3 regions of the Cellulomonas sp. NPDC058312 genome follow, and region 3 is predicted to be linked to each of the others. Evidence: riboswitches for the same ligand, from Rfam matches in the RefSeq annotation. Region 3 holds a riboswitch; each other region holds the start of a gene.
What was found. Region 3 has a riboswitch for S-adenosylmethionine ahead of ACFVXN_RS05590 (NADPH-dependent FMN reductase). Riboswitches for the same ligand answer to the same signal wherever they lie in the genome.
Positions count from the first base shown of each region.

Region 1: linked by a shared signal. The riboswitch ahead of ACFVXN_RS11125 (DUF1737 domain-containing protein) and the one ahead of ACFVXN_RS05590 (NADPH-dependent FMN reductase) in region 3 are both predicted to bind S-adenosylmethionine.
Region 2: linked by a shared signal. The riboswitch ahead of ACFVXN_RS15850 (methylenetetrahydrofolate reductase) and the one ahead of ACFVXN_RS05590 (NADPH-dependent FMN reductase) in region 3 are both predicted to bind S-adenosylmethionine.

Region 1 is NZ_JBHVZE010000003.1:466,003-468,248, forward strand. Features, by position in the region: gene ACFVXN_RS11120 (aminotransferase class V-fold PLP-dependent enzyme) at 1-1,119, opposite strand, end outside; SAM riboswitch class IV at 1,168-1,283, opposite strand; SAM riboswitch class I at 1,382-1,492, shown strand; partial or broken gene ACFVXN_RS11125 (DUF1737 domain-containing protein) at 1,499-1,684, shown strand; gene ACFVXN_RS11130 (rhodanese-like domain-containing protein) at 1,699-2,151, shown strand; gene ACFVXN_RS11135 (O-succinylhomoserine sulfhydrylase) at 2,148-2,246, shown strand, end outside.
Region 2 is NZ_JBHVZE010000005.1:159,760-162,005, reverse strand. Features, by position in the region: gene metE (5-methyltetrahydropteroyltriglutamate--homocysteine S-methyltransferase) at 1-143, opposite strand, end outside; gene ACFVXN_RS15850 (methylenetetrahydrofolate reductase) at 152-1,201, opposite strand; SAM riboswitch class I at 1,207-1,302, opposite strand; partial or broken gene ACFVXN_RS15845 (SDR family oxidoreductase) at 1,452-2,246, shown strand, end outside.
Region 3 is NZ_JBHVZE010000002.1:275,287-277,532, forward strand. Features, by position in the region: gene ACFVXN_RS05580 (nitrilotriacetate monooxygenase) at 1-69, opposite strand, end outside; gene ACFVXN_RS05585 (flavin reductase family protein) at 112-660, opposite strand; gene ACFVXN_RS05590 (NADPH-dependent FMN reductase) at 657-1,217, opposite strand; SAM riboswitch class IV at 1,279-1,375, opposite strand; SAM riboswitch class IV at 1,598-1,712, shown strand; gene ACFVXN_RS05595 (LLM class flavin-dependent oxidoreductase) at 2,045-2,246, shown strand, end outside.

The DNA of each region.
Region 1 (2,246 bases), on a different contig from region 3:
GCGCACCCCGATGCCGTGCTCGGCGGACAGGTAGGCGGCGACGAGCCCGGAGTCGTGGTCGCCGACCGTGAACGACACGACGCCCACCGGGTCGGTCGAGTCCGACCACAGGCGCAGCACCCGGGCGCCGGGCACCGTGGCGAGCCCGGTGACGAGCCGGTCGCGCAGCGCCTCCTCGTGGGCCGCGAGCGCACCGGCCGGCAGGGCCTGCAGGGTGTCGCAGGCCTGGGCCAGCGCGACGGCGCCGAGCACGTTCGGCGAGCCGCCCTCGTGCCGCGCCGGCGCCGGCTGCCACAGCGTCCGGTCGGTGCGCACGTCGCGCACCGCGCCGCCGCCGGCCAGGTACGGCGTCCCCGCGTCCAGCCAGTCGCGGCGACCCACGAGCGCGCCCGCCCCGAACGGCGCGTACGTCTTGTGCCCGGAGAACGCGACGTAGTCCACGCCCGACTCCGCGAGCGAGAACGCCCGGTGCGGGAGCAGCTGCGCGCCGTCGACGGCCACGCGCGCCCCCGCCTCCTGCGCGAGCGCCACGACCGACGTCAGCGGCAGCGCCTCCCCGGTCACGTTGGACGCGCCCGTGAGCGTGACCAGGGCGTACGGGCGGCGCGCGAGCTCGTCGCGCAGCGCGACCAGCGTCGCGGCCACGGTCGGCGCCGCGGGCAGGATGGTCGCCGTGCGACCCGTGTCCCGGAACGCGCTGACCCAGGGCAGCAGGTTCGCGTGGTGCTCGACGTCCAGCACCAGCACCCGGCCGCCGTCCGGCACGCAGCCGGCCAGCAGGTTCAGCGCGTCGGTGGTGTTGCGGGTGATGACGGCGACGTCGTCGGGGCGCGCGCCGACGAACCGGGCGACGGTCGCCCGGGACGACTCGTACAGCGCGGTGGACACCTGCGACAGGTACCCGGCGCCGCGGTGCACCGACGCGTACAGCGGCAGCACCTCGACGACCCGCGCCGCGACGGCCTCGAGCGCGGGCGCGGACGCCGCGTAGTCGAGGTTCGCGTACGCGACGGACCGGCCGTCGACGAGCGGCACGCGGGTGTCGGCGCCGACGACGGGCAGGAGGGCGCGGTCGGGCGCCTCGGTCGTGGCACAGGTGGCGGTGGTGGCGACGGACATGGGACTACCCCCGAGAGGAATCGGTGGGGGCCCGGGTACGGCCGGGTCACCCCGCGCTTGCCGGCCACCGAACGGTGGACGGCCAGGTCGTCACCCGGGGCACCCCGCCGCGGAGGGAGGGTTGCCGGCCAGCAAGCCGGGGCTCAGTGCTGGCACTCATGACCTGCCCCGAGGATAGGGAGCGCCCGCCCCGGCATGTCAACACGTGTCCACCCTCCGACCCGGGTGAAGCACCCCCGCGGCGGCATGGCGTAGCATCGCCGCACCATCCAGAGCGGCCGAGAGATCTGGCTCGTCGACGCCGCAGCAACCCGCGGTCCTGTGCCCCGTGCACGGGGCCGGCCGAGGGTGCTTCCGCCAGGTCCGATGGAGGAGACGCATGACCGACACCGACGACCGCCTGCGCTACCGGCTGCTGACGGGACCCGACGACCGCTCGTTCTGCGAGCGGGTGAGCGCGGCCCTCGCCGAGGGCTACGAGCTGCACGGCGGCCCCGCCGCGACCCACGACGGCGAGCGCGTCATCGTCGCGCAGGCCGTGGTGCTGCCCGCCGCCGCGACCAGCACGGTGCGCCCGCTGTGAGCGCGCAGCACGGACACGGGGACGGGCCCGGCTACGCCGGCGACCTCACCCCGCAGGAGGCCTGGGACCTGCTCGCGTCCGACGAGCGCGCCGTCCTGGTCGACGTCCGCACCGAGGGCGAGTGGCAGGGCATCGGCGTCCCGGACACCGCGGACCTCGACGCGCAGGACCGGACCGCGTTCGTCCAGTGGACCGACGCGTTCGGCCGCCCCAACCCGACGTTCCTCGACGAGCTCGCCGCCGCCGGGATCACCGCCGACGAGCCGCGCCCGGTGGTGTTCTTGTGCCGGTCCGGCGTGCGGTCCGTCGCCGCCGCGACCACCGCCACCGCGGCGGGCCTCGGTCCGGCGTACAACGTGCTCAGCGGGTTCGAGGGCGACGTCGGCCCCGACGGGCAGCGGGGCCACTGGGGCTGGCGCGCCGCCGGCCTGCCGTGGCGGTCCGCGTGACCGCGCCCACCCCCGGCCCCGCCCCCGCTCCCGGCCCCGGCGACTGGCAGGACCCGCGGCTCCCCCGCGACACCCTGCGCCCCGACACCCTCGCC
Region 2 (2,246 bases), on a different contig from region 3:
TCCGCGGCGGTGGCCTCGACCTCCTCGGCGCTCGCGCGGCCGGCCCAGAACGCCTCCAGGGCCTTCTTCAGCTCCCGGCGGGGTCCGATGCGCGGGTAGCCCAGGACGGTGCCGGACGGGAAGGGGTGGGTCTGCTCGGTCATCTCTCGCCTCAGGTGGTGGGGACAGGGGTCAGGTGGTCGTCGGTCGCGACGGCGGCGCGCGCGGGCGGCCCGTCGCCTCCCAGGCCGGCGCCCTCGAGGAGGTCGAGCGCGGGGCCGTGGGTGTTGAACGTGTAGAGGTGGATCCCCGGCGCGCCACCGTCGAGCACGGCGTGCGCGAGGTCGACGCCGAGCCGGGTGCCCACGCGGTGCCGCCGCGCGACGTCCGCGGGGTCGTCGCCGTCGAACGCGTCGAGCCGGTCCAGGACGTCCGCGGGGACGGGCACCCCGGTGAGCTGGGCCACGCGGCGCAGCCGGGCGGGGTCGGTCATCGGGATGATCCCCGGGATCACCGGGATCGTGACGCCCGCGTCGCGGGCGAGCTCCAGCAGCTCGCGGTAGGACGCGGCGTCGTAGAACACCTGGGTGATCGCGAAGTCCGCGCCGGCCTCCTGCTTGGCCAGCAGCGCCGCGACGTCCTGCTCCCGCGTGCTGCCGGCACCGGGGTTGCCCCGGGGGAACGCCGCGACGGCGACGGACAGGTGCCGGGTCGCGGCGCGGACCGCCTGCGCGGGGCTGCTCGCGCAGCGACGGGCCTCGACCTCGCGGAGCAGGCGGACCAGGGCGGCCGCGGTGGGCAGGCCGTCGGGGTGCGGGGCCCAGGAGCCGTCGGCGGGCGGGTCGCCGCGCAGCGCCAGGAACGACCGCACGCCCTCGTCCAGGAACTCCTCGACGGTCGCGGCCAGGTCCTCCCGCGACGCCGCGACGCACGTGAGGTGGGCGATCGGGGTCAGCGAGGTCTCCCGCAGCAGGCGGCGGACGAGGGCGCGGGTGGTGTCCCGCGTGCTGCCGGACGCGCCGTAGGTGACCGAGACGAAGTCGGGCCGGACGGCGGCGAGCTGCTGCACGGTCGACCACAGCCGCGGCGCCGCGTCGGGGTTCCGGGGCGGGAACAGCTCGAAGGACACGGTCGGCCGGTCGACGGCACCGAGGCCGTCGACCACCGCGGCGCGCGGGTGGTCGAGGTCGTGCGGGTGCACGGGTACGTCGTGACTGCTCATCGTCAGCTCCATCGGACCTGGCGGAAGCACCCACACCCTCACGGGGAGGGGGGTTGCTGCGACGTCGTCGAGCCAGGTCTCTCGGTCGCTCTGGATGGTGCGGCCACAGTAGGGCGGCTCCGGCGGGGCGTCCAGTGCCCCTGACGCGTCACGGAGTCGTGGTGCGCGTCACACCCGCTCACATCGTGGGCCGCTGCGTCGTCCAGGGGGTGAGCGGGCCCGCCGGGCCCGCACGACGGAGGGACCGGACATGCGGATCGTGGTGGTCGGGGGAGCAGGACTGGTCGGGGCGCGGCTGGTGACCGTGCTGCGCGGGCGGGGGCACGACGCCGTGGCCGCGTCGCGCCGCACCGGAGTGGACACGTGGACGGGTGCCGGGCTCGCCGCGGCGGTGGCCGGGGCGGAGGTCGTCGTGGACGCGACGAACACCCCCGACTTCACCCGGGCGGGCGAGTTCTTCCCGGCGTCGGCGGTCCACATCGCGGACGCCGCGGCCGGCGCCGGGGTGCGGCGGTCGGTGCTGCTGTCGGTCGTGGGCGTCGACCGGGTGCCGGGCAACCCGTACTTCGCGGCGAAGGTCGCCCAGGAGCGGGCGGCGGCCGAGGGCGTCCCGACGACGGTGCTGCGGGCGACGCAGTTCTTCGAGTTCGCCGACGCGGTGGCGGACCAGGGCACCGTCGACGGGCGGGTCCGGGTCGGGGCCGACGTGGTGCAGCCCGTGGCGGTGGACGACGTGGTCGACGTGCTCGCGGACCTGGCGACGGGCACGGGCGGACAGGCGGGTCGGGTGGACCTCGCGGGGCCGGAGCGGATGCCCACCGACGTCTGGGTCCGCCGGGTGCTCACCGCCGCCGGCGACCCCCGCGAGGTGCAGGTCGACCCCGCGGCGGACCCGTTCGGCACCGGGGGCACGCCCGGCCTGCTGGTGCCGTCCGACGCGCCCGACGCCGGGGTGGGGGGGCGGGCCGCCACCACCACCCAGGCCACCAGGCGCGCCGCGCGGGCCCGCGGAGCCCGGGGCCGACGGCGCCGCCCCCCACGGGGG
Region 3 (2,246 bases):
CGCGGCGGCCGCGGGGTGGTGGCCGGCGCCGTCGACGTCGAGGCCGAGGAACAGCGGGGGGACGGTCATGGGGGTGCTCCGGAGGTCGGGTGGGACGGGCGGCGGTCGGCGTCAGAGGGCCGAGTGGCCGCCGATCCGGTGGTAGGTGCGGTCGTGGTAGACCAGCGGGGTCGCGGCCTCGGCGGTGCTCGCGGCGAGCGCGCGCAGGGAGACCAGGTAGCTGTCGCCGACCGGGGTGCGCTGCACGACCCGCGCGCGCACCCAGGACACGGCGCCGTCGATGACGGGCTCGCCGGTGGTGAGCGGGGTCCAGCCGCCGTCGGCGAACCGGTCGATCCCGCTGGTGGCGAACCGCGCGGACACGTCGTCCTGGTGGTCCGCCAGGAAGCTGACCGCGAGCGTCGGCGCGGCGGAGACGGCGGCCCACGAGGACGAGGTCGACGCGAGCGAGAACGCGAGCAGCGGCGGCGCCGCGGACACGGAGATGACGGAGGTCGCGGTGAACCCGACCGGCCGGCCCTCGTGCCGCAGCGCCACGACCGCGACGCCCGCGGGGTGCCGGCGGAACACGGACTTGAACTGCTGGGCGTCGAGCTGCGGCTCGTCCTGCTCGGCCAGCAGCCGCTCGAACGCGGACAGGTCCGCGCGCTCGGCGGTCACCGGGCCACCGCCCCTGCCCCGACGGTGCCCCGGGCCGCACCGGCGCCGACCGCGCGCAGCAGCGCCGGCTCGGCCCGCAGCAGCCAGGCGTCCACGACGCCGTCCAGGTCGGCGAGCTGCGCCTCGGTGACGGTCAGCGACCGGGTGGGGACGACGGCGCCGAGCTCGACGAGGACGGGCCGCAGGTGCACCTCGCCGACGAGCGCGTGGGCGGGGTTCCCCGAGACGACCAGCGGCACGACGACGACGCCGGCGAGGCCGTCCGGGCCGTACAGGTCGAGGAACGCCTTGAGCAGGCCGGTGTAGGAGGCCTTGTAGACGGGGGTGGCGACCACCGCGACGTCCGCGACGGCCAGCCGGGCCAGCGCGGCGTCGGCGGCGGGGTGGACGGGGGCCAGCAGCTCGCCCGCGAGCTCCGCGAGGTCGATCGCGTCGAGCGCGTCGGCGCCGAGCAGCGCGGCCAGGCGGTCGGCGGCGGTGCGCGCGGCGAGCAGGGTGCGCGAGCCGGGGCGCGGGTTGCCGGAGACGGCGACGACGGCAGGGGGACGGGACGTCATGGAGTGCCTCGCAAGGGTGTCGATCACGGTTGCCGTGCGGCGGAGCGGGCACCACGTCGCGGGCGCCCGGCCGACGGCCAGGTCATCTCCCGGAGCACCCCGCCGTGACGTGGGGTTGCTGCCCAGCCAGCCGGGGCTTGGCGCTGGGACTCTCGACCTCGGCGGTGTTGTAGCAGGGCGCGGCGCCGGGACCGAGCACCGGACCCCGACTTCTCACGATCCGGGACCGTGCGTCCTGCCCGGGACCTTCGTCCCGTGACAACGCTCCGGAATGCGAGACGGACGGCCGGATCGTTGACGCGGTCGCCGGGGGTTCGTATGTTCCCCGGCACCGGATCACGTCGTCGCCACCACCCGGTGGCCGGCTGCGGGGCCCGGCAGGTCATGAGCTCCGACGCGTAGCCCCGGCTGGTCGGACGGCAACCCCCCGCGCGGGTGGGTGCCCCGGGTGAGGACCAGGCCCGCTGCCGACCGGCAGCCGGCAACACGCGAGCCCGCCGCGGCGGGTGCACGAAGGAGACAGCATGAGCCGGAGCACGGTGGCGCACACCACCTCCTCCCTGCGTGCCGCCGCGCAGCCCGGGCCCCCCGCGGCCCGCTGTCGCTGTCGCTGACCTCCACCCGAGACCCGCGCCACCCGTCGGCGTCCGGTCGGCCGTGACCCGGCCCGGCCCCGACCGGTAGCCCGCGCCGCGCCACCGCGCGTCCGCCCTCCCCGCCCTCGGGGGACCTCCCGCCCGCCCGCCGGGCCCACCCGCTCGTCCCACCGGTCCCCGGTGCGCGTCGCCGCGCCCCGGCGACCCCGGACGCCCTCGAACGGAGCCGTCATGCCCAGCCCCACCGCGCGACCCGCCGGTCGCGACCACCGCGACCCGCCCGGCAGCGAGCGCCGGACCGCCCTGCTCGGCCTCGACCTGACCGCCGTCGGCGCCCGCCCCGGCGGCCACGGGCCGCAGGGTGCGGTCGCGGCCCGCCCGTTCGACGGCGAGCGGCTGGCCCGCCTCGTGCACCGCGCCGACCGCGGGCTGC